DNA from 4 places in the Cytobacillus firmus genome. Region 2 is predicted to be linked to each of the others. Evidence: riboswitches for the same ligand, from Rfam matches in the RefSeq annotation. Region 2 holds a riboswitch; each other region holds the start of a gene.
The links. A riboswitch is a leader RNA that binds a small molecule or an ion and turns the genes downstream of it on or off. The one in region 2 is predicted to bind S-adenosylmethionine.
Positions count from the first base shown of each region.

Region 1: linked by a shared signal. The riboswitch ahead of NAF01_RS21575 (O-acetylhomoserine aminocarboxypropyltransferase/cysteine synthase family protein) and the one ahead of NAF01_RS22180 (methionine ABC transporter ATP-binding protein) in region 2 are both predicted to bind S-adenosylmethionine.
Region 3: linked by a shared signal. The riboswitch ahead of NAF01_RS07950 (2,3-diketo-5-methylthiopentyl-1-phosphate enolase) and the one ahead of NAF01_RS22180 (methionine ABC transporter ATP-binding protein) in region 2 are both predicted to bind S-adenosylmethionine.
Region 4: linked by a shared signal. The riboswitch ahead of metK (methionine adenosyltransferase) and the one ahead of NAF01_RS22180 (methionine ABC transporter ATP-binding protein) in region 2 are both predicted to bind S-adenosylmethionine.

Region 1 is NZ_CP098323.1:4,266,648-4,272,761, forward strand. It holds gene NAF01_RS21570 (methionine ABC transporter ATP-binding protein) at 1-387, opposite strand, end outside; SAM riboswitch class I at 539-642, opposite strand; gene NAF01_RS21575 (O-acetylhomoserine aminocarboxypropyltransferase/cysteine synthase family protein) at 783-2,099, opposite strand; SAM riboswitch class I at 2,186-2,287, opposite strand; gene NAF01_RS21580 (hypothetical protein) at 2,339-2,677, opposite strand; gene NAF01_RS21585 (MFS transporter) at 2,822-4,093, opposite strand; gene NAF01_RS21590 (thioredoxin family protein) at 4,240-4,551, opposite strand; gene NAF01_RS21595 (toprim domain-containing protein) at 4,567-4,920, opposite strand; gene NAF01_RS21600 (YusG family protein) at 5,214-5,453, opposite strand; gene gcvH (glycine cleavage system protein GcvH) at 5,613-5,996, opposite strand; gene NAF01_RS21610 (arsenate reductase family protein) at 6,071-6,114, opposite strand, start outside.
Region 2 is NZ_CP098323.1:4,383,246-4,389,359, reverse strand. It holds gene NAF01_RS22190 (MocR-like pyridoxine biosynthesis transcription factor PdxR) at 1-627, opposite strand, end outside; gene NAF01_RS22185 (DMT family transporter) at 758-1,672, shown strand; SAM riboswitch class I at 1,745-1,843, shown strand; SAM riboswitch class I at 1,944-2,045, shown strand; gene NAF01_RS22180 (methionine ABC transporter ATP-binding protein) at 2,204-3,235, shown strand; gene NAF01_RS22175 (methionine ABC transporter permease) at 3,225-3,875, shown strand; gene NAF01_RS22170 (MetQ/NlpA family ABC transporter substrate-binding protein) at 3,894-4,721, shown strand; gene NAF01_RS22165 (M20 family metallopeptidase) at 5,008-6,114, shown strand, end outside.
Region 3 is NZ_CP098323.1:1,522,938-1,529,051, reverse strand. It holds gene NAF01_RS07965 (1,2-dihydroxy-3-keto-5-methylthiopentene dioxygenase) at 1-519, opposite strand, end outside; gene NAF01_RS07960 (methylthioribulose 1-phosphate dehydratase) at 574-1,209, opposite strand; gene NAF01_RS07955 (2-hydroxy-3-keto-5-methylthiopentenyl-1-phosphate phosphatase) at 1,206-1,868, opposite strand; gene NAF01_RS07950 (2,3-diketo-5-methylthiopentyl-1-phosphate enolase) at 1,861-3,093, opposite strand; SAM riboswitch class I at 3,179-3,282, opposite strand; gene NAF01_RS07945 (pyridoxal phosphate-dependent aminotransferase) at 3,370-4,542, opposite strand; gene NAF01_RS07940 (carbon-nitrogen family hydrolase) at 4,687-5,475, shown strand; gene NAF01_RS07935 (DUF2087 domain-containing protein) at 5,506-6,087, opposite strand.
Region 4 is NZ_CP098323.1:4,066,053-4,072,166, forward strand. It holds gene asnB (asparagine synthase (glutamine-hydrolyzing)) at 1-543, opposite strand, end outside; gene metK (methionine adenosyltransferase) at 841-2,037, opposite strand; SAM riboswitch class I at 2,391-2,506, opposite strand; gene NAF01_RS20500 (thiol-disulfide oxidoreductase DCC family protein) at 2,612-2,986, opposite strand; gene pckA (phosphoenolpyruvate carboxykinase (ATP)) at 3,205-4,791, shown strand; gene NAF01_RS20510 (DUF2584 domain-containing protein) at 4,887-5,129, opposite strand; gene NAF01_RS20515 (alpha/beta hydrolase family protein) at 5,215-6,000, opposite strand.

The DNA.
Region 1 (6,114 bases), 120 kb from region 2:
ACCGACGAGTTTAATGAGCTCATCTACTCTTTTGAGCCTTTCCTGCCGGGAAACACCTGCGATTTCAAGCGGAAATGCAATATTCTCTCTTACTGTCCTCGACCATAACAGGTTGAAGTGCTGGAAAATCATGCTTATTTCCTGCCGTGCTTTTCTTAGCTTGCTTCCCTTTATCTTTGAAACCTCATTGCCTGCTACTGTTACACTGCCATGGGTAGGAAGCTCCAGCCCATTCAGCATGCGGATTAAGGTACTTTTACCTGCACCGCTGTATCCGATAACACCGAAAATTTCTCCTTCTTTTACCTCCAGGTTTACATCGTCAACTGCTTTTACCTGACCGCTTTTTGAAGAGAAAATCTTCTGTACATCTTTTATAGAAATCAACGTGATAGTCACCTCTTTTATCGAAAGATACAGATAATAATTAATAGACTGCTTTTATTCCCTATTTTTCACTCTATATAGGCTTTCATGCGCAAAAGCAAAAATGCCTTTCTGCACATGAGCAGAAAGGCATAAAAAAATTTAGTCCTTTCTCTCATCTATCAAAGCTATGCTTTGAGTGAATTGGCACCATTTCAACTAATTGACGGTTGCCGGGCTTCATAGGGCACTTCCCTCCACCTCTCTTGATAAGAGTGTAACGTTCTATATTAAATTAATACTTTAAATGAATTAAGCAGTTTTTTAATTACGTTTGCTATCGTATCATAGCCATTAAAAAGGTGTCAACGATGAAATTTCAAACTTTCGGAAAAAAGTGAATGGTAAATTTTCCTTTACGCTTTTGCAGCTAGCGATGTGAGACCTGCAGCTGCTTCTATCGCCTGTTCCAGGTCTTCAATTAAATCTTCTGCATTTTCGATGCCGATCGAAATCCGAATCAGGTCCTCCGGCACTCCTGCAGCTTTTAACCCTTCCTCATCCAGCTGCTGATGAGTAGTGCTTGCAGGGTGGATAATCAGGCTCTTTGCGTCCCCGACATTTGCCACATGTGCCCATAGCTGCAAACTATTGATCAGCTTGGCTCCAGCCTCTCGTCCGCCCGCAATTCCAAATACAGCCACTGCCCCGGCTCCTTTTGGCAAATATTTATCTGCCAAGTCTTTGTCCGGGTGGCTTTCATGACCTGGATAGAGCACCCAATTAACGGCTGGGTGCGCCTCCAGATATTCCACTACCTTTTTGGTATTGGCAACATGCTCCTTCATTCTCACATGCAGAGTCTCAAGACCCAGTGTGAACTGGAATGCACTTTGCGCACTCATTGCAGGTCCTAAGTCTCTTAACAGCTGTACCCGTGCTTTGATAATATAAGCAGCTTCGCCAATTGCTTCGCTATAGACAATATCATGGTAGCTCGGATCAGGCTCTGTAAAGCCCGGAAACTTAGGAGAATTCCAGTCAAATTTTCCGCCATCTACAATAACTCCCCCCATTGTGGTCCCATTGCCGAGCAGCCATTTTGTCGCTGAGTGTATGACAATGTCAGCTCCATGTTCAATAGGCCTGCAAAGATAAGGGGTAGCAAAAGTGTTATCGACAATCAGCGGCACACCGTTTTCGTGGGCAATTGCGGCAACCTTTTCAATATCCAGGATTTTCAGGCTGGGGTTTCCAATCGTTTCGGCGAAGACAGCCTTTGTTTTATCTGTAATGGCGCTCCGGAAATTTTCCGGATCCTTTGGATCCACCAGTTTTACCTTTATTCCATACTTGGGAAGTGTAACTGCAAATAAATTATAAGTGCCCCCATATAAATTGGATGCGGCAACAATTTCATCACCAGCTTCGGCGATATTTAAAATGGCAAGTGTAATAGCAGACTGGCCGCTGGCAAGAGCCAGCGCACCCACTCCTCCTTCAAGCATGGCCACTCTTTCCTCAAACACACTGACAGTTGGATTATGTATCCTGCTATAAATATATCCCGGTTCTTTCAGGGCAAAGAGATCTGCAGCGTGATCTGTATTTTTGAACTGATAAGCATTATTCTGATAAATTGGGACCGCCCTCGCGCCAGTTACAGGGTCAGGCTTCAGCCCCCCATGTACTCCAATTGTTTCAAAGCGGTAATTTTTCTGTTTGTCCGTCATCGCTATCTCTCCTCTATAAAAATGTTTGTATTTCATTTCTTAAAAGCAGAAAAACCCTCTTCATAAGAAGAGGGCTTTATCGACTCTTCTTATCTTCCAGAGCATTCTGCTCTGCTGGATTTAGCACCGTGTACTTTACCGGTTGCCGGGCTTCGCTGGGCCAGTCCCTCCGCCTCTCTTGATAAGAATATTCAGTTAATTAATATTAAAACGATATTATCATACTATAAAAAAAACGGTCAAGTATTGTGCAGTGAAATTTTCCCTAAACAGAAAAAAGACTCGAGCAGCAATTTTTTTCTGTAAGAGGTTTCAAGCATTATTTCGTTTTGGGAAATGGCATCCCTTAGCTTTACTTTTCCTGTAATCAGTGACAATACAGCTTCTTCCGATCCCGAGATTTCCACATCAAAATGGCTGATGCGGCTTGCCTTCTGTATTTCCCCATTCGAAATTTTCAAAGGAATGCATGTGTTTCCCGCCTTAATAAGCAGAGAAAAGTTTGAACTTCTTAAGAAAAATCCAAGATGCCCTTTAGCCTTTAATTCCCGGATAAATACATCAGGTAAACTCCTCACAGCCTCACCTCTTTTAATGGGGTCAATTGACTTTAATATTCAGTAATAAAGTGCTTTAATCCTTTATTTTTCATTCGACAAAATCAGAAAGGCATTGCCTGTTTAATTGGCATTGCCTTTTCATTTCCCGAGAAATATGTCAGATCATACTATTTTCACAGAGGCTGCTGCAGTTTTTGTCTTTTTATAGCCTCTGAATACAAAGAAAAAGTAGAGAGAGCCAATCAAGTATAACGAAGCTGTAATGGTGAATACGAGTGCATATCCCCAATAATCTCCATATCTCATGACGATTCCTGTTGAAACCGGGCCCATTACAGCCCAGCCCAGATTGAACACCATCTGATTGACTGAGTTTGCCAGTCCTTTCATCGAATCATTTACCTTTGACATCATCAATGACATTTGTATAGGATTTCCCGCATTCATCAACGCCTGCCGGAACAAAAAGCCAATGGCAGCCAGCCAAAGGTTTTCAGTATAAGCGGTTAAAAGCAGGAAAGGAAGTGACATGAGCTGCAGGATCACAACAGCTTTTACCTCTCCCACTTTTCTTACCACAACCGGTCCGATAATCATGGCAAAGGCCGTGGCAGCCTGCCCTAATGAAATAATCATGCCAATAGCTGAATTGGAGGCTTCAAAGCGGTCTGCGAAGTATAGATTCAGATAGGGAATAACTAGTCCTGCACCAATTCCAATCAGCAGCTGAGCAAAAGCAAACATCGCGATAATTTTGACACCGTCATTTTTAGCTGAGAGATTTTTGAATGACCAGCCTTTTATGCCCTTTGCACCTTTTCGATCTTTCGAAACCTCTGCGAAACGCAAAATTGGAAATAAGCCGGCTATGAAAAACACACTTGCAATCAGAAGGGTGATGCGTATGCTGGTGAGCTGATCCGTAAACAAAGAAAATACATCCGTTAAGATGCCACCGCTTAAGTTCCCTATCACATTTGCGCCCGTCATTATAGCAAAGTGGATACTGAATAAATGAACCCTTTGATCAGCCTTTGAATTTTCAGCCAGCCATGGTATGCCGGATACCTGAAGAAAGGCTGTTGTCAGCCCGGTTAAAAATGCAAATAAAATCAGGAGCTCCTGCATTTCAACTATACTTCTGAAGAGCATAACTACACCTGTTGCAACTGCACCAAACATCATCGCTTTTTTTCTGCCAATTCGGTCGCTGGCGATCCCTGCCGGCACAAGAATCATTGCTGTCGCGAGAGCAGTCATGGATATGATTTGTCCATTAACACTTTCTGAGTAGCCGAGCTCCCTTATGTAGAAATTATAAATTACCATGAATATCCCAAAACCAATTTGTGTAAGGATATTCGCCATAAAAGCCAATTTTATGTTGCGGTTATAACCTTTAAATTGACCAGCCCACTCCCTGTAAAATGCCATGCGGATCCCTTCCTGCACTGTATGATTTTTATTTCGATTCCCTAAGTATCATACTCTTTCGGAATGGGTTTGTAAATATATTTTGAATAGTGAAAAGGCTTTTTTAAAACATGCAAAAAACCAGGCTGCTTTGCTCCTGGTTTCTGCTAATCGATGCTTCTGATTTTATCCAATAAATAGGGTACGGATCGGAAAGCATATAATTTTTCATGTAAAGTTCCTTTTCTGAAGATGAGGAGGCAGGGTACGCTTTCCACTCCCCATTTTTCAGCCAATTGCGGCATATAATTTAAGTCCGCTTTCCCCATTTTTTGACCTGGCAGCAATTGCTCTGTAACTGCCAGCATCTTTCCTGCCATCTGGCAGGTTCCGCACATAGGCGTATACAAATAGATAAGAATCGTTTTTTCTTCTCCGCTAATCGCTTCCTCAATGTCCTGCTGCGACCATTCCTGCATTTTATCATCCTTACTTTATCTGTCCAGATATTGTGTATAAACGTCAATGTTAGCTCCCAGCAGCACTGTTGCCAAATGGTGTTCCGGTGCTGTCGCTACTTCTCTGTACATTCTATCGATATATAGATGCTCTGCCTCTGGAAATTCCCTTTTGAATTGTTTTCTCAGCTTTTCACCTGCTGAATCGGCATCCACCAATATATATACATCCTTATCAAACAGTGTGTCAATTAATTCATCCAGTTTGGTAATGCTTATTGTTCCATTTGTGCAGATAATTTCAACGGGCTCTCTTATAATGCTTTTAACCTTTGTTTTATCTGACTTTCCCTCGACAATAATCACTTTTTCCGGAATTCCATCGTTCATCGTCATCACCTGAAAGGAGTTATTTTGAAACTGTTCGTTTAAGCTAAAAGCCAGTAATGCATTGTTTTTATCTTAATATATTCATTATTCTCGGTTATGGTGTGAATCTCCTGCCCATTTTGGAGGTTAGGGCCGTGCTGATTTATATATTCCTAGCCAGGTTTAGGAAAGGAAATGTTTTTAAAGAAAAATATTTTTATGTCTTCTTTAAATAGCCTAATTCATTGTATGCCCGGTCATAACACTTTAGCCTATTAAATAAACAGCGGAAATAATTCCGCTGTTTACAGTAGTCAGCACCAGCCGCCTTCGTCACAGTCTGTGTAGCGCGCTTGCGCTTTATCTGGAACGGAGACATTCTGGTATATTTTTTGGTGTTCGGTTTCAAAATGATGGGACAAGTTGAAAGAAGAGCCTTCCGGAAGGCTGATTTGGCCAATTTTTTCGTTTTCAAGATAAAGATCTATCCCATTATTGTTAATTTTGCCGACAACCCGGTCAGTTATATCGATTTTCTGCTGCTTCAATGTCATGGGTAATCATTCCTTTCATGCATTTGGGTACCTATAGTTTTGCCCTGTCTCTGTAAAAGAAAAATAGCAATTAAAGGTAAGAACAAAAATACTGAAGCAGCTGGACATGATTTACCCTAAAAAACGAAAAACCGGTTCGGAAGTGAACCGGCTCTCTAATTAATCTTCGTTTGTCATATCTTCATATTGCTCAGCAGTCATCAAGCTTTCTACTTCGCTTAAATCTGAAGGCTCCACCACAACCATCCATGCTTTTTCATATGGAGACTCGTTTACGAACTCAGGGTTGTCGTTAAGATCTTCATTTACTTCAACCACTTTACCGCTTAGAGGCGCATAAAGTTCAGAAACTGTTTTTACAGATTCTACGCTTCCGAATGGTTCGTTTGCACTTAGCTCATCGCCAACTTCAGGAAGCTCAACGAATACAATGTCACCAAGTTCTGATTGCGCGAAATGCGTAATCCCAATACGTACTTTCCCATCTTCTGTTTTTACCCACTCATGCTCTTCTGAATAACGTAATTCTTTTGGTGTGCTCATTATGTATCCCTCCATATTAATATTTCAATTTATGATCAGTAAATCGATCTCATGGTTAATGTGGCTTCCAGCTATTAGGAAAGCCATTTCTTTTCATATTCCTCTTCTTTGAAGCCCA
Region 2 (6,114 bases):
GTAAGAGGGCTTTTCCAGAAATACGGGTGCCCCTCTTTGCACAAGTCCGAGTGAAACAAGCTGCAGTGCCTGCAGCCCTCCCGAAACAATAAGTATCGAGGAAGGAGAAGTGAAGATTCCGGATGCTGCCAAATACTCACTGACTGCCTGTCTTAATGGCAAAAACCCTTTTGGTTCCTCATAACCGAGTTCACTCAATTCATCAGCAGCTTCCTTTAGAACTTTCTGCATTGTTTGTACAGGGAAAATTTCTGGGGAAAGCTCTCCTTTGCTGAGCTGTATAAAAGCGGGGTCCATTTCTAAGTCATTAATTTCCTGAACGATTTTTTCGCTGGCTCTGTGTATCCCTGTATCGATATACTCGCTCCAGCTGGCAGACTGCCTGGAAGAGAGCAGAGTCCATGTATTATTAATAACCTTTGTGCCGACCCCCGTTTTCCCCTCTAGTAATCCATCTGCTGCAAGTTCTTCCAGAGCAGTGATAATGGTGCTTCGGTTTACTCCAAACTCTTCAGCCAGTTTCCGCTGGCTTGGAATTTTACTTCCGATTGGCCATTCTCCTTTGGAAATCTTTCCTTTAATCGTTTCCATAACTTGCTGATATTTTGGCAATTGTGCTTTGTCCATCCATATAACCGCCTTTATGAAATTGGCTGGCAAAATTCTTTTCTAATTGGTTGAGGACATTGTATCAGTTATTGATTATCCTGAAAAGCAGCACTGATAATGGCTGGAAATGCTGATAAGGGGGATGAAGATGGCAAATAAAAAATTTATGATTATCGGGGCGCATAGTTCTATTATCATTCTCTGGGCATCCGCATTCCCGGGAATCCGGGCTGGGCTTGAATCGTACTCACCGGAACACCTTGCCCTTTTCAGGCTATTAATTGGCTCCATTGCACTTGGTGTCCTCGCACTGGTGACGAAGATGCGCCTTCCGGATATAAGGGATCTTCCTGCTATTTTTATGCTGGGATTCCTTGGTTTTACGGTTTATCATACAGCACTGAATATGGGGGAAAAAACAGTAAGCGCAGGGCCGGCAAGCTTGATTGTCTCAATGACTCCAATCTTTTCGGCTGCTTTGGCTGCTTTATTTTTAAGGGAAAGGTTTGGAAGAGTAAGGTGGATTGGTTCCGCTGTCAGTTTTGCGGGTGCCGCACTAATATCGCTTGGTACAGGAGGCGGGTTTGTGATCCAAACCGGTACTTTATTCGTCCTCCTTGCTTCCATTTCAGAAAGCATCTATTTCGTGTTTCAGACTAAATATTTAAATAAATACGGATTTTTGTCATTTACATCATATACAGTATGGGCAGGGACTGCTTTTATGCTGGTTTATATTCCCGGGCTCGGAAATGAGATCTTTCATGCTTCGGCCGAATCCACTTTAAGTGTCCTCTATTTGGGGATTTTTCCGACGGTAATTCCATATATTGCCCTGGCTTTTCTTGCATCCATAGGGGGAGCGTCTGAAGCGGTGAGCTCTCTATATCTGACTCCAGCAATGGCGTTTGTCATTGCGTGGGTTTGGCTGGGGGAGGTGCCGGCTATGTTATCCATTATGGGTGGGATGTTCGCTCTAGCAGGTGTGGTGATTATTCACCGTAAAGATAGCTCTAAAAAAGTTACGGAAATTTATGAAAATGAATCAAGTGAAAATATTTGAAAAATATGATTGACATCCTTTTCTTTAAGATGGTAAAGTAATAAACATATTAACAACCGCATATTAAAAATCTTCTTATCAAGAGAGGTTGAGGGACTGGCCCTATGACACCTCGGCAGCGGACAGTATGTACCGTGCCAAATCCAGCAAGCACTGCTTGAAAGATAAGAAGAGGACCATTGATAAATGCTGCCCTCTTCTTTCTTTAGAAGAGGGTTTTTGTTTTACGCGGAAAAATACATCAAGATTCTATTCATAAACATATGAATAATTCTTATCAAGAGAAGCAGAGGGACCTGGCCCAATGAAGCTTCGGCAGCAGGCAGAAGGCACTGTGCCAAATCCAGCAGGCGAAAAGCCTGGAAGATAAGGAGAGGATTTCAAAAAACCTCTTCTGACGGAAGGGGTAAATTTCAGGATATAATTCTTAGTTTTCGCATAGGAATAATTAGATAACAAAAGGTGACAGGCACCTATACCAGTTCATTAAAGTGGTATTGGTACCTGACACCATCAAAGGAGAGATGCTGTATGATAGAGTTTCAGAATTTAAAGAAGGTCTATGAAAGCGGAGGTCAGCAGGTAGCTGCTCTGGATGGAATAGATTTAAAGATTAATAAGGGTGAGATTTTCGGGGTGATCGGCTTCAGCGGTGCGGGAAAGAGTTCTTTGATCCGCTGTGTCAATTGGCTGGAGAAGCCGACTTCAGGAAAGGTCATTGTCAGCGGACATGATCTGACGGCTTTATCTGTAAGAGAAATTCGTGAAGTGAAAAGAAACATCGGGATGGTCTTTCAGCATTTTAACCTTTTAAACTCCAAAACCGTGTTTGCCAATGTGGCGATGCCGCTCACACTGGCTAAGATCCCTAAGGATGAAATAAAACAGCGTGTCCATGAACTGTTAGAATTCGTGGGGCTTGCCGACAAGGCGAATAGCTATCCCGATCAGCTGTCAGGCGGGCAAAAGCAGCGGATCGGAATTGCCAGGGCGCTGGCAACACAGCCTTCCATTCTATTATGTGATGAAGCAACCTCAGCTCTGGATCCGCAGACAACCAGCTCGATCCTGCAGCTGCTGAAAAAAATAAATAAAGAATACAACATTACCATTCTGATCATTACCCATGAAATGTCTGTAATCAGGGAAATCTGTGACCGTGTCGCTGTCATAGAGGCAGGAAGAATTATTGAAGAAGGAACCGTCTTCAATGTCTTTTCTTCACCAAAAACCCCAACAGCGAAAAACTTTGTCAGCACGGTTATGAATGATCAAATACCTGACTCCATTAAGCAAGTGATTGAAAAACAGGAGGGGCTTCAAAAGGTATTTAGAATCAACTTTGTCGGAAACTCTGCCGGACAGCCGCTGCTTTCTCAGGTTGCCAAAAAGTTTAATATCGACTTCAACGTCCTGTTTGGAAATATTACTGAACTGCAGGGAACTCCATTTGGCAACCTGATTGTCGAATTCCAGGGTCCGGACAGTGAAATCAGGCGTGCTATTCAGTACATCAGCCAGGAAAAAGTTTCAATAAAGGAAGTGACATCACGTGCTAGTTAACCAGGAAAAAATCATCGAAGCCTTAATCGAAACGGTCCAAATGGTGGCATTCTCCTTGCTGTTTTCAGCTCTTATCGGACTGCCGCTTGGCATTTTGCTTGTTGTGACAAGGAAAGGGCATCTGCTGGAAAACACCGTTGTTTTTAACATTATAAACAGCATTATTAATATTTTCAGATCAGTCCCATTCATCATTTTAATGGTAGCCATCATCCCAATCACCAGAATGATTGTCGGAACATCGATTGGAACTGCTGCAGCCGTAGTGCCGCTCGTCTTTTATGCAGGACCATACATTGCGAGATTAATAGAAAATTCATTACTTGAGGTTGATCCGGGAGTCATTGAAGCGGCAGAAGCAATGGGAGCGACACCGGGACAGATTATCCTTAAATTCCTGATTCCGGAAGCACTCAGTTCGCTGGTATTAGGCTTCACCATTGCGACAATCGGTCTGGTCGGAGCATCAGCCATGGCCGGGGCAGTCGGAGGCGGCGGCCTTGGTGACCTTGCCATTACATACGGCTATCAGAGATTCGATACAACCGTCATGCTGATTACCGTTGCAATCTTAGTGGTCATGGTTCAAGGCCTGCAGTCATTCGGAAATATTTTATCCAAAAAAATCAGAAGAAGATAACTTAGGAGGAAACACATCATGAAAAAACTATTTTTATCATTCATTATTTTAGCATTGGCTGTGTTCACTGCGGCATGCTCAAGCACAACTGGCGGAGAAGAAACAAAGAAGGTTAAATTGGGCGTCAGCGGATCAGATACACGCATCTGGGACTTTATTGCAGAAAAGGCTGAAAAGGAAGGCATTGAAATTGAGGTTGTTACATTCTCTGATTATGTACAGCCAAACGTTGCTCTTGCAGAAGGTGATCTTGATGTAAATGCATTCCAGACAGTCGCTTATTTCGACACTTTTATTAAAGAGCATAATATGGATCTTACACCGATTGCGACAACTGTTTTAGCACCAATGGGTCTTTATTCTGAGAAAGTAAAATCTGTAGGAGACATTCCGGAAGGCGGCAAGATCGCCATTCCAAATGATGCTTCTAATGGCGGAAGAGCCCTTCTTTTACTGGAGGAAGCCGGCCTGATCAAATTATCCGAGGACTATGACGGAAATCTGGACTTGAATAAAATCGTTGAAAACAAGAAGAACCTTGAATTTGTAGAAATGGTATCAGCGCAGACGCCGCGTGCCCTTCCAGATGTCTCTGCATCTGTAATCAATAACGGAATTGCTGTAGATGCAGGCTTTAACCCAACTAAGGATTCAGTTTTTATTGAAAGCGAAACCGCTACACCTTATGTAAATATCATTGCTGTCAGAACAGAAGACAAGGATAACAAAACGCTTAAGAGAATTGCAGAACTTTACCAGGAAGATGATGTAGCTGATTTCATCACGAAAGAATATGACGGAAGCATGATCCCGACTTTCATCCCATTAAGTGATATTGGCTGGTAATTAATTTATCGCAGTCTAACGGGCAGTAAGACCCCCACTTCAAGACTCAGAGGAATCAAAGGAGGATAAGTGGGGGTCAAACTGCCTGTAAAGGCCCGATTGGTGAGATACAGTGAAACTTGCCGACGCGCAGGCAGAGGCTTAGTTGAACCAATCGGGTTCGTAGTGTCGATTGATCGAAGCGCTAGCGGAGATCTTAGCGACACTAGAACGCGACTAACAATCAGTGGGGGATAAGGAAAACCCCCACTGATTGAAGTTTCACTTTATAAAAGGAGGAACAATAATGACGGCACCTGTAAAAGCACTATCCGAACTGAAAGAAGTAATCAAGAAGAATGTTGATGATAACAAGGAACTTTACCTTTCCGCAAGCCACCAGATCCATGCAAACCCGGAAATAGGGAATGAGGAGTTTTTTGCCTCGGGCTTGCTTTCAGGCATTCTTGAGCAGGAAGGATTTGATGTAGAGCGGGCAGTGGCCGGTCATGAAACAGCTTTCCTGGCCCGGAAAAAATCCGCTAAGCCGGGGCCGTCCATTGCTTTCCTTGCAGAATACGATGCCCTTCCCGGGCTGGGCCATGGATGCGGCCACAATATTATCGGCACGACAAGTGTGGCAGCAGCCATTGCATTGAGCAAGGTTATTGATGAGACCGGAGGAGAAGCAGTAGTATTGGGGACCCCGGCGGAAGAAGGCGGGCCAAATGGAAGTGCAAAAGGAAGCTTTGTGAAGCATGGATTGCTTGAAGGCATTGATGCCGCCCTTATGGTTCATCCATCAAACCATACCCGCCTGACCAGTTCATCACTGGCAGTTGATCCGCTTGACTTCGAATTTATCGGAAAGCCTGCCCATGCAGCAGCTTCACCGGAGGAAGGAATCAATGCTCTGGATGCAGTTATTCAGCTGTTCAACGGAATAAATGCTCTCCGTCAGCAATTGAAGGATGATGTGCGAATCCATGGAATTATTACTCATGGCGGGGATGCACCAAATATTATCCCTGAGTATGCAAAAGCCAGATTCTTCATCCGTGCTTCAACCAGAACAGGTTTAAATGAGGTAACAAGGAAGGTTAAAGCTGTCGCAGAAGGCGCAGCCCTGGCAACAGGAGCCAAGCTGAATGTGATTGCTTTTCAAAACCAAGTAGATAACCTGCTGTTAAACAAAACATATGACCAGGTGTTTAAAGAAGTGATTGAAGACTTGGGGGAAACCGTAGTGGAAGGGGACCGGGATGGAATTGGTTCGACGGATGCCGGCAACATCAGCCAGGTGGTGCCAACCATTCATCCTTATATTAAAATTGGTGCGGATGATCTTGTTGCCCATACAGTTCCGTTCCGGGAAGCCGCCGCATCTGAAAAAGGTGATGAAGCGCTGATAACA
Region 3 (6,114 bases), 2.1 Mb from region 2:
CTTTTCTTCATAAATTGGCACCCATCCTTCTGCAGATACAAAGATTCGGATGGCTACTACCTTTCTGTCATCCTGCAGAGTAAAATAATGACGAATGTTTTCAGGAACGGATATTAAATCGCCGGGATTCAGGAAAACCTCAAAAAATTCCCCATCTTTTCCTTGTATAATAAAAACCCCGTTGCCGCTGACTATAAATCTCACCTCATCGTCTGTATGATGGTGTTCCCGCTGGAAATTTTGAAGAAGCTGTTCCAAATTCGGCGTATTGTCTGAAAGGGAAATGACATCCTGTGCCCTGTATCCTCTTCTTTCTGAAATATCCTTAATTTCTGCAGCAAACGTATCCAGGATTTCTTGTTTTTCATCATTGGAAAGCAAATATCTCTCCCGGAGGCTTTCAGGCAATTTATCTATTGACCATTGCTCATAAATAACCTCCTGTTTTTCCAGAAAAGAAGCAACTTCTTCCTGATTCCTGATTTCTTTTTTTGAATTTTGAAATACGATATATGCCAAACTGATCAACCCTCTCTATTAAAATTTTTTTCTGCATTATTTTGAACTATTGAATTACACTACTTTTGATAATTGTTTGGCTCTATGTTCCAGAAGCTTTAGCTGATATCGGAACAGAAATTCTGAAGCCTCCAGGATCTTTTTAGCCTCAAAAGAGGTTTTGCCCCATACTGTAATTCCGTGGTTTCTAATTAAAATTGCACCTGAATCTTCATGTACATGGGAAGAAAAACACTTTGCCAGCGCAGGAATATGCGCATAATTAGGAATAATCGGAATCCTAAGGACAGCATCCTCTTCCCATTTATCAAATGCTTTAATGAGCTCTTGTCCTTTAAAGGTTACTGCCTCCTGGTCGCCATAAATTTCTGAGATGACGTTATTATCAATTGTATGTACATGGAGACTGCATTCAGCTTCTGTTCTTCTGTATATTTCCGTATGCAGAAGTGTTTCAGCGGATGGCTTTAAATCGGTTTCGCCCACCGGCCGGCCAAATTCATCCACCAGCAGAAAGTCTTCTGCAGTCCGTTTCCGCTTATCCTTTCCGCTTGCAGTTACAAGGAATTGAAGCGGGCTTGCACTTACTTTAATAGCCAGATTTCCGCTTGTTCCCATAAACCAGTCCCTTTCCGCGAGCTCGGCTTTAATATCTGCAAGCTCATTCCATTTTTCCTCAAGTCTGCTCATACTGTCACCTCATTTAAATTTTTTAAGACTTCAATGCAATCATAGAACGTATCAAAAGAATTATGTTTAAGGTTCATTTCTTTGCTTTTCTCCAGCAGCAGGTCTCTTGCTATGACAAAGTCCGCCTGTTTTGCAGCCTCAAGGTCAGTTACAGAATCTCCTATTACCACTTTAAATGTGTCCTCATCCTCTAATTTCCTCATAATGGAAGGCTTGCAGCAGCCGCAACTATTTTCGCATTTTTCATCACAGCTATGGGGCCATAAAATTTTTATTGTGTCCCCGCTAAAATCTGAACCATTGCAGAACACTGCTTCAAAGGGTCCATACTTATCCAAAACGGGAGCTACAAAAAAGTCTATTCCCCCGCTCACTATATAAAGCGGTATATCTTTTTCTGCCAGATAATCGACAAACGGCTGGAATCCCTCTCTTATCTTTGCATTTTTTAAGATGAAATCAGTAAGATCACTTTTCAGATTGCTTGGGAGAAGGGAAAACATCTTTCCTACTCCCTCTTTAATAGAAATTTCCTGCTGCAGGACTTGATTTTTTATCCCCTCCCATGGAGAAGGAGCAAAATGCTCCATAATATTAATGATGTTATCTTTTTCTGTAATAGTTCCATCAAAGTCGCAAAATACCGCTATTTTAGCCATTCTGTACAGCCGCCTTTTTGTACCCCCACAAATCAATCGCTCTTTTTAATTCAGGGAAGTCTGATGGAGCATCGGCTAAAGAAGCTCCCTTTAAAGTTAAATCAATCGCCTGGCGGAATGCCAAACCGCCTCCTCTTGCCCCATCCGGGTGCCCGTGTACGCCGCCTCCGGCATTGATGACACTGTCTGTTCCGAAGTCTTCGAATAGCAATGGAACTAAACCCGGATGGATGCCGGCTGAGGGTACCGGAAAAGTTCTTTTGCAAAAATCCATCCCAGTCAGGCTATCCGCAATTGATAATGCCTGTGTTTTTTCAAGGGCTACTGACCCATAAGGTGATGGGAAAAGAGACAAGTCTGCCCCTGCATACCTGAGCAGTTTGCCCAAAAGCAAAGGATAGGAGATCCCATAAACACTTGAAGCTGAAAGGGCTCCGCTGACTGCAGGATGTGCCATGATAGGCAGTTCAATCTCATCATCTTCCCTCAAAGCCTGCAATACATCGAGCCCATAAGAGAATACATTGAAAAGAAGAAGATCAGCCCCAAGACTGGATGCCTTTCTTGCCTTATCTCTTAATTCAAACGACCTGCCTGTTAAATTTACAGCATATAAGGTCCGATGGCCCGTTTCTTCATAAACCTGTCTCAAAACCTTTTTTCCTTCCTTTATCCGCGCTTCTGACGGTGTAAGGCTGTTTTCAAATAAAATTTCATCGTCTTTTACAAGGTCTATGCCGCCCAAGGCCTGTTCCCGCAGCTGTGAAGTCAAAAAATCCATATCTTTGCCGAGCACTCCTTTGAAGATGCTCATCAGAAGAGGCCTGTCATATACATTCAATTTTCCCCTTAACCCTTCAATCCCAAATCGAGGTCCGGGGAAAAAATTTTTTAATTCATTGGAAAACTGTAAATCCAAAAGTTTAATCTTTCCGTCCAGTGACAGTTTCCCAAAGACTGTTGTTAATATTGCCGGTAAATCCGGACTAAAATTTACAGCAGGATAGGCGATCTTAATAATTGCTGCTGTTTCCTTACTTTCTGCATCTTTTGTAAAGGTTTCAACAGAAACGACCCTGCCTTTATGCTTCTCCAGCTGCTGCTTTTCAAGCTCCGGCAGATGGGTCCATGATCCCACCGTTAAACCTAAAGCAATTTCCTCCGCTTTTTTCTCCGGATTATGTTTTTCATCATGTATTAGGTACACTGCAATAATTTCGCTCATGAATCTTCTTCCTTTCAATATCAAAGAATGAGAAAAATAAAAAACCTCTTCAAATAAGAAGAGGTTAGCATAGCAATCTAACATCTTCTTATCTTTCAGCTATAAGCTGCAAGATTTAGCACCGTGCTTAAGTTTAAGTCGGTTGCCGGGCTTCATAGGGCTAGTCCCTCCGCCTGCTCTTGATAAGAAAACGAAATCTATTATTCAGTTAATTTAGAAATTTAATTAGAATTATGACAGTGCTTAATACATTTGTCAATTTAATTTTTGAAAAAATTAAAATAGATCTAATTTTTGTATTCGCCTTACCGCTTCTTTAAGTCTTTCTTCAGATGTCAGCAAACCGGCTCTCACAAATCCTTCTCCAAATTGGCCGAACCCATTGCCTGGTGCAACTGCAATATGCGCTTTTTCCAGGAGATACTCAGAAAACTCTTCAGATGTAAATGATTCCGGGACCTTAAGCCATGCAAAAAAGGAGCCTTGAGGAGCTTGTACATCCCACCCGATTTCCCTGAGACCGGAAATGAATGTATTTCGTCTGGATTCGTAGATCGAATTCAACTCTTTTACACAATCCTGTGAGCCTGACAGAGCAGCTGCCGCAGCTTCCTGAACAGCTCCAAACAAGCTGACGTAAAGATGATCCTGCATCAGGTTCAGTGCTGCAATAACGCTTGCATTTCCAGCGGCAAACCCTACTCTCCAGCCAGCCATATTAAAGGTCTTTGAAAGAGTATAAATTTCAATTCCGACCTCTTTTGCCCCTTCTGCCTGAAGAAAACTTACAGGTATTTTTCCATCAAATCCAATTCCGCCATATGCAAAGTCATGAACGGTGCAGATACCATGCTTTCGGCTCAATTCGACTGTTTCTTGAAAAAAATCAATGTTTGCCACTGCTCCAGTAGGGTTATTTGGATAATTAAGAAACATTAATTTGGCTGAATTAAGCTTCTCAGCTGGCAATTCACTGTAAACAGGCAAGAAGTTATTTTCCTCTCTCAGAGGCATTGTTAGCATTTTTGCTTTAGCAAGCGCAACTCCTGACCAGTAATCAGGATATCCCGGGTCCGGAACCAATACGCTGTCCCCGGGATTTAAAAGGCATTGAGGAATTTCAACAAGCCCTGCTTTGCCTCCAAAAAGGATGGCTATTTCAGTATCGGGGTCCAAATCCACATTATATTCCCTTTTATAAAAGTCAGCTGCTGCCTTTTTAAAATACGGGTAACCCTGAAAAGGAGAATACTTATGATTTTGAGGGTTTTCAGCTGCACTTTGAAGACGCTTGACAATATGCTCCGGGGTAGGCAGATCAGGATTTCCCTGTCCCAGGTTGATGACATCATGACCCTGTTCAAGCTTTTTCCCCACCTTAGCTGTCAATGAGGCAAAAAACTGTTTTGGCAGACCTTTTAATAGTTCTGATTGCGGATAATTAATCAAATTGATCACCTGCTTAAAAAAAATGATTGAAAATATAGTCACAAATGATATAACGTAAATGATAAGTTGTAAAGTAAAATTTAGAAAATTTCTATCTATCGGACTAATCATAACATAAGGAAAAGATGATTGCGGGGGAGTTAAATGAAATTAAAGGTTGCCTGTTTACAAATGGATATTACCTTTGGAAAACCTGAGAAGAATTTTATAGCGGCTGAAGCCATGATTCATAAAGCGCTCAAGTCTAATCCGGAAGTTTTGGTACTTCCGGAGCTTTGGACGACAGGCTATGATTTGACCAGATTGGATGAAATTGCGGACCAGGATGCAGCCTTCGCACTGGCTTTTTTGAAAGAGATCGCTCAAAAAAATAAGGTTCATCTGATTGGCGGTTCTGTTGCAAAGAAAACAGCTGAGGGCATTTACAATACGCTGCTGATTGTAGATAACAATGGAGACCTTATACATGAATACAGCAAGCTGCACTTATTTAAGCTTATGAATGAGCATCTCTATTTGAAAGGAGGGTCAGCCAGAGGAGAATTTTCTCTGGACAATAGAAAATTTGCAGGAATGATCTGTTATGATATCCGTTTTCCTGAGTGGATACGGACCCATACAGCGGAAGGGGCAGAAGCTTTATTCGTAGTAGCACAATGGCCATTGGCCCGGCTTTCCCATTGGCGTACACTTTTGATTGCGCGCGCCATTGAAAACCAATGCTATGTCATTGCATGCAACCGTTCCGGCTCTGATCCTGCTAATGTCTTTGCAGGCCATTCGATGATTATAGATCCTTGGGGTGATGTGCTTGCTGAAGGCTCTGAAACCGAAGAAATCCTGCATGCTGAAATTGACCTGGATAAAGTGAAGGAAGTCCGCAGCTTAATTCCGATTTTTGATGACCGCAAACCGGATTTTTACCGTGGATGACATTGCAGAGGACCCTGTCAGGGCCCCTGCTTACCCTTCTATTTTTGCCCACATTTCAGGAGGGTTTAACTCGTAAATTCCATTTTCACGGTACATATAATGGTTGATTATAAATTCTCTGCGTATAGTAGCATAGTCTTCATGAAACTGTTTGATATATTCGTTAAGCTCTTTTTCTTGATATTTTTTGCCCATTTTCAACCCTTTAATTAAGTGCTCAAAAACCATAAGTTTCTTCTTTCTCTGGGCTGGAATGTTCTTCAGCTTTCCATCCCGTGTAAAGAAATTTTCAATAACCTTCTGGTTTTCTGAATTTAGTTCCTCCATTTTTTTAACCTCCTCTTTGTCTGCCAATTTTTCAAGAACACCTGACTGTTGTTTCAGTACAGATTCATTCAGGTAAAAATAAACAGTATTTTTATCTCTCCTTTGATAAACAAGGTTTATTTCCCGCAGTTTATTTAGGTGATGCGTAATAGTAGGAGGTGTTAAGCCAAGCTTTCCGGCTATCGCCTGGCCATGCAGCGGCCCTTTGGCAAGGAGAAAAACAATCCGGATTCTGGTGGGGTCTCCCATAGTTTTATAAAAAGCTACTAAACGATTTAATTGCATAATACCGTTCCTCATTTCGATTGTCAT
Region 4 (6,114 bases), 320 kb from region 2:
CAGGGAGTCATAGTTTAATACATCATTCTGAAGTGCCAATAGAATGCTCTTCTTCTCTGATCCAAAGAACGTGCGGTCTCCCTTATCGTAATAAAAGAAAGGTTTAATCCCAAATGGATCTCTGGCTCCATATAAAGACTGCTCCTGTTTATCCCATATGACAAACGCAAACATACCGCGCAATTTTTCAACAGCTTTTTCTTTCATATGGCTGTAAAGGGCAATGATGACTTCTGTATCTGAGCTTGTTTCAAAGCTTAGGCCAGCTTTGAGAAGTTCTTCACGAAGTTCCACATAGTTGTAGATTTCACCATTAAAGATAATCCAATAACGCTCATTCTCGTAAGTCAGCGGCTGGTGTCCGCTTTCAATATCGATAATGCTAAGCCGGCGGAAGCCAAATTGAATATGATCATCAAAATAGTATCCTGAGTCATCCGGACCCCGGTGTGTAATGATATCATTCATATTTTGAAATTGTTCTTTATCTGCGTCACGGTAATTTTGTGCTTTTTCATGTACACAACCAATAAAACCACACATTATGTACGTCACCTACTCCATTCTATTCTCAATATTTAGATATAGCCTTAACGGCTCCTTTGTCTCAGAAAACATACCCTATAATACTACCACTAATCATTTATAATTAGCACGTGGATTATAAAAAAAACATGCGCGGAAAATTAAGCCATTATCCGAAGTTTACACGATAACATATAATTATAAACGACTAAAGAGCATAAAGACCGAAAAGTGAATTATCACCCTATATGTATAAAGACGCAAAAAAGAAAGCGGGAGTTACATAGTAAATGCAACTCCCACTTTTTAAATTTATTATTCAGCTTCAGAACGAAGAATTTCTGCCTTGTCAGTACGCTCCCAAGGAAGGTCAACATCTGTACGTCCGAAATGTCCGTATGCAGCTGTCTGCTTGTAAATTGGGCGGCGAAGGCCAAGCATGTTAATAATTCCTGCAGGACGAAGATCAAAATGCTTTCTTACTAAATCAACTAATACATCTTCATCCACTTTGCCGGTTCCAAATGTATCAACAGAAATTGAAACAGGCTGTGCCACACCGATTGCATAAGCAAGCTGAACTTCCACTTTTTCTGCCAAACCGGCTGCTACAATGTTCTTCGCAACATAACGTGCGGCATATGCAGCAGAGCGGTCAACCTTCGTAGGATCCTTGCCGGAGAACGCGCCGCCGCCATGGCGTGCATATCCGCCGTAGGTATCAACAATGATTTTGCGTCCAGTCAGACCAGCATCCCCTTGAGGTCCGCCGATCACAAAACGTCCAGTCGGGTTGATGAAGTACTTTGTATTCTCATCGATTAGTTCTTTTGGAACAACCGGGTTAATAACATGTTCCTTCAGGTTGCGCTGGATTTGCTCCAGGCTGATTTCAGGGTGATGCTGAGTAGAAATAACGATTGTGTCAATGCGGACAGGCTTGTCATTTTCATCATACTCAACCGTTACCTGAGTTTTTCCATCCGGACGAAGGTAAGGAAGGATCTCTTCTTTACGAACTTCAGTCAGGCGGCGGGAAAGTTTATGTGCCAAAGAAATCGGAAGAGGCATAAGCTCTTTCGTTTCGTTACAGGCAAAACCGAACATTAAGCCCTGGTCTCCTGCACCGATTGCTTCGATTTCCTGATCGCTCATTTGCCCTTCACGTGCTTCAAGTGCCTGGTCAACACCCATTGCGATATCTGCAGACTGCTCATCAATGGAAGTTAAAACTGCACATGTTTCTGAATCGAAACCGTATTTAGCACGAGTATAACCGATTTCTTTTACCGTTTCACGAACGATTTTTGGAATATCTACGTATGTAGATGTTGTGATTTCACCTGCAACTAATACAAGTCCAGTTGTTACAGAAGTCTCTGCAGCAACACGGGCATTCGCATCTTTAGCTAAAATCGCATCTAAGATTGCATCAGAAATTTGGTCACAGATTTTATCCGGATGACCTTCAGTAACTGATTCAGAAGTAAACAAACGACGTTTTGTTGACATCTGGCTTCCTCCTTATAAATAGAAAATTGAGCGAGAAATAAGAAATGGGGAAGCGGAAAAATAATTTTTCCCTGTCATTTCATGGATCTCTGTTTGATACGGAACTCATTCCCTTAGTAGTATGAAATAAACATGGAGTTTTTATTAGAAAAATAGACAGCGCCGGCAAGAATGCCAGGTATCCATAATTCATAAGCATGCCAAAAACTCACATAAATAGTACATTCCAAAAGCCGTTCATCCCATTGCCAGTTAAAAAGCGTAAGCACCCGGGGGTGCTGGAGCTAGATAAGCAAAATAAAAAACCTTCTCATTAGTGAAAAGGTTGAAAGCAAATCGATTCGCGCCTTTCACTCTTATCGTTCAAGGAATTACGTCCTTGCGTCAGGTTAGCACCTTTGCTGATTATTGCCTTTAGCAGGTTGCTGGGTTTCATAGGGCCTGTCCCTCCACCAGCTCGGGATAAGAGAGTATCCGTTCAAGGTTGAATCATACCGTATTTTATCGAACCATGTCAACAGATTTTCATTATTTTTCACCGTTAAATTTCGGCTTAAAAATGTACGCTTCCCCTTTACAGAGAACAGCTTCCATCGTCACACTTTTTCTTTAGAAACTTTTGCCTGTTTTTCGCAATCCATTTGTATACCGGATCGCCGAGAATTGCAGTGAATGGTACATATAAAAGGATGCTAATGAAAAAAGATGCAGGAAAGAGGAACAGCAGTCTCCTTACCGCATAGTACCCCTTTTTCACGCTGCCGGAGGGGGTAATAATATGAAGCTCCCTCCGCAAATCGTTTCGGGAAAATGAGATAGACCCAGGCTCTTTTTCATATTCCTGCAGTGAAATCCACTCCACTTTATTCAGCCAATCGAGTTTTTTAAGGATTCTCTTTGTTTCCTTGCATAAGGAGCATGTTCCATCATATAGGGCAATTGTCTTCATTTTAGATCAGTCCCATGGTAAAATTAACACTTTCTTCTATAATAGCATATATCGGTTATAAGGCGATTAAAGTGGATTACCTGTCCAATTGTGACAATTTAATAACAGAGACAAAAAAGTTTCGTAATAGTATAGACTAATCATTTCAATGTGTTATACTAATTTCGAGATGTAATCACTTTCATAAAAAAATCGGGAAAAAGGAAGGTATTCATCAGATGAACTCTGTAAGCATATCAAACGAATTGAGTGAATTATTAAATGGCAGCAACATTCAAGTGCAATTATCCGTTCCTCAGCTTGTGGAAAAAGTTTTAAACCGCAATGAAGGGTCCCTTACTTCCACTGGGGCTGTACGCGCTACTACAGGAAAGTATACAGGGCGTTCCCCTAAAGATAAATACATTGTTGAAGAAGCATCAAATAAAGATAAAATGGACTGGGGCAGCGTAAACCAGCCAATCTCTGAAGAAGCATTCTCTAATCTTTATAATAAAGTAATCAATTACTTAAAAGAAAAAGAAGAAGTATTTGTTTTCAAAGGCTTCGCAGGTGCTGATAAAAAACACCGCATGCCTATCCAGGTGATCAATGAATATGCATGGCATAATCTTTTTGCACACCAGTTATTCATTCGCCCGGCAGAAGACGAGCTATTGGATCATCAGGCAGAGTTCACAGTCATTTCTGCTCCTAATTTCAAAGCAGACCCTGCTGTTGACGGCACAAAGTCAGAAACATTCATTATCATTTCATTTGAGCGCCGCACTGTTTTAATTGGCGGAACAGAATATGCAGGTGAAATGAAAAAGTCCATCTTCTCTGTTATGAACTATATGCTTCCAGAAAACGGAATCCTTCCGATGCACTGTTCATCAAACGTTGGACGTGAAGGTGATGTGGCTTTATTCTTTGGCTTATCCGGAACAGGAAAAACAACTTTATCTGCAGATCCGAACCGCAAGCTGATCGGTGATGACGAGCATGGCTGGTCTGCGAATGGAGTCTTCAATATTGAGGGCGGATGCTACGCGAAATGCATCAACTTATCCCGTGAAAAAGAACCGCAAATTTTTGATGCAATCCGCTTTGGAGCTGTGCTGGAAAATGTGGTGGTAAACAGCGAAACTCGGGTTGCAGATTACGATGACAGCACTTTAACTGAAAATACACGTGCGGCATACCAGCTTCAGGCCATCGATAATATCGTTGACCCAAGCATTGCCGGACACCCTAATACAATCGTATTCTTAACAGCTGACGCATTTGGCGTATTGCCTCCAATCTCTAAACTGTCAAAAGAGCAGGCAATGTACCATTTCTTAAGCGGCTATACATCCAAGCTTGCAGGAACTGAGCGCGGCATTACATCACCTCAGGCAACGTTCTCTACATGCTTTGGATCACCTTTCCTTCCGCTTCCTGCAAATCGTTATGCTGAAATGCTAGGCGAGAAAATCGATGAGCATAACGCAAAAGTCTTCCTTGTAAACACAGGATGGACTGGCGGAGAGTATGGAGTCGGCGAACGCATGAAGCTTGCCTACACCCGTGCTATGGTGGAAGCTGCACTAGAGGGTGAACTAAACAACGTAGAAACAATCAAGGACGAAATTTTCGGTCTGGAAATTCCTCAGCACGTGACAGGAGTGCCTGATGAAGTTCTTCAGCCAAACAAAACATGGGCAGATCAGGCTGCTTATGAAGCGAAAGCAAAAGAGCTTGCTGCTAAATTCCGTGAAAACTTCAAGAAGTTTACAAGCGTTTCTTCTGACATTGAAGAAAAAGGCGGACCAATTGCATAATAGAGAAAGAATTGCCGTTTGCGCGGCAATTCTTTTTTTTGAGTTTGCAGAAACATTGAACAAAAAAACGCCGGACTCTGTCCAGGCGCGCTCTTCTAGTTTGTTGAGTTTAAGGAAACAAGCTGATAAGTAATGAGTGTCTGGCTGTTTTCCCACTCCACTTTTCGGATGACTCCCATTCCGTTCAGGTCGCCGTCAATTGTTCTTTTTACTTCGACCGGGATATCGAGCGGATATAATCTATACCCTTCTTTGACAAGTGAAAAGTAATTCTCATCAAGTCTTTTTTCCCTTCCCTTTGTCACGATCATTGTGTTCAGCTCTAAAGGCATACCCATTGGTATCTCTCCTTCATTCTTTATACTTTCCTCTATTTTACCCCACCTTTTTCTGCTCTGAAAGCCTTTAAGCGAAAATCATTTGTCATTTATGACTTTTCATCCACGCACCTAAATCCTCTACCGTCTTCCGGTTTACGGCTGGCGGAAAGTAGTGGGTATAGTCAGGAAAATACCAGCTATCCACTTTTTTGTTAAGAGCCTTAAGCCTTTTTTCGAGGCGATAGGAATGCTCCACCGAGACGTTATGATCCTGTTTTCCATGAATGATTAAGACAGGTGCCTGCAGCTGCTCCAGCTGAAAAAGCGGGGTGCGGTATTTATACCGTTCCGGAAACTTTGTCGGAGTTCCGCCTATTACCCGCTTCATCATTCTCCGGAGGTCCTTGCGCTCTACATAGGTGAGAAACATATCACTGACCCCTCCCCATGTTACAATGGATGCGGCTTGCGGAAACTCGATTGCAGTAAGCAATGCCATTACGCCGCCTCGGGAAAAACCAAATATATGAACTCTTTTTACCCGGGCATGCTCCTGAAGAAGAGTAAACGCAGCAAACGCGTCCTGTCTGTCCTCCCCTGCAAAGTCTTCATTTCCATCCCCTCCTTGATTTCCTCTATAAAAAGGCGCGAAAACAATAAAACCTTCACAGGCAAACTGGACAATCCGGGAAGGCCGTACTTTCCCGACATTTTTTATGCCTCCTCTCAGGTAAAGGAATCCATCATATAGCTCCTCCCCCTTTGGCTCTGCCAGCAGGCCTTTTATATGTAATCCATTTGCCTGATAAGTAACAACAGATAATTCAATTGCCGGATTTGGTGAAGGGAATCTCTGTTTATTGATGATTTGGCCGTTCCTGAATTCCATTTTCTCATCCTCCCTCTTGAGGCTTCCTTTTAGTTTGAGCTTTTAGACCTTCCTCTAAAAATATTTCCATGGGCATTCACACATTTTTTCGATCTTCATACGATATCCTAGGCT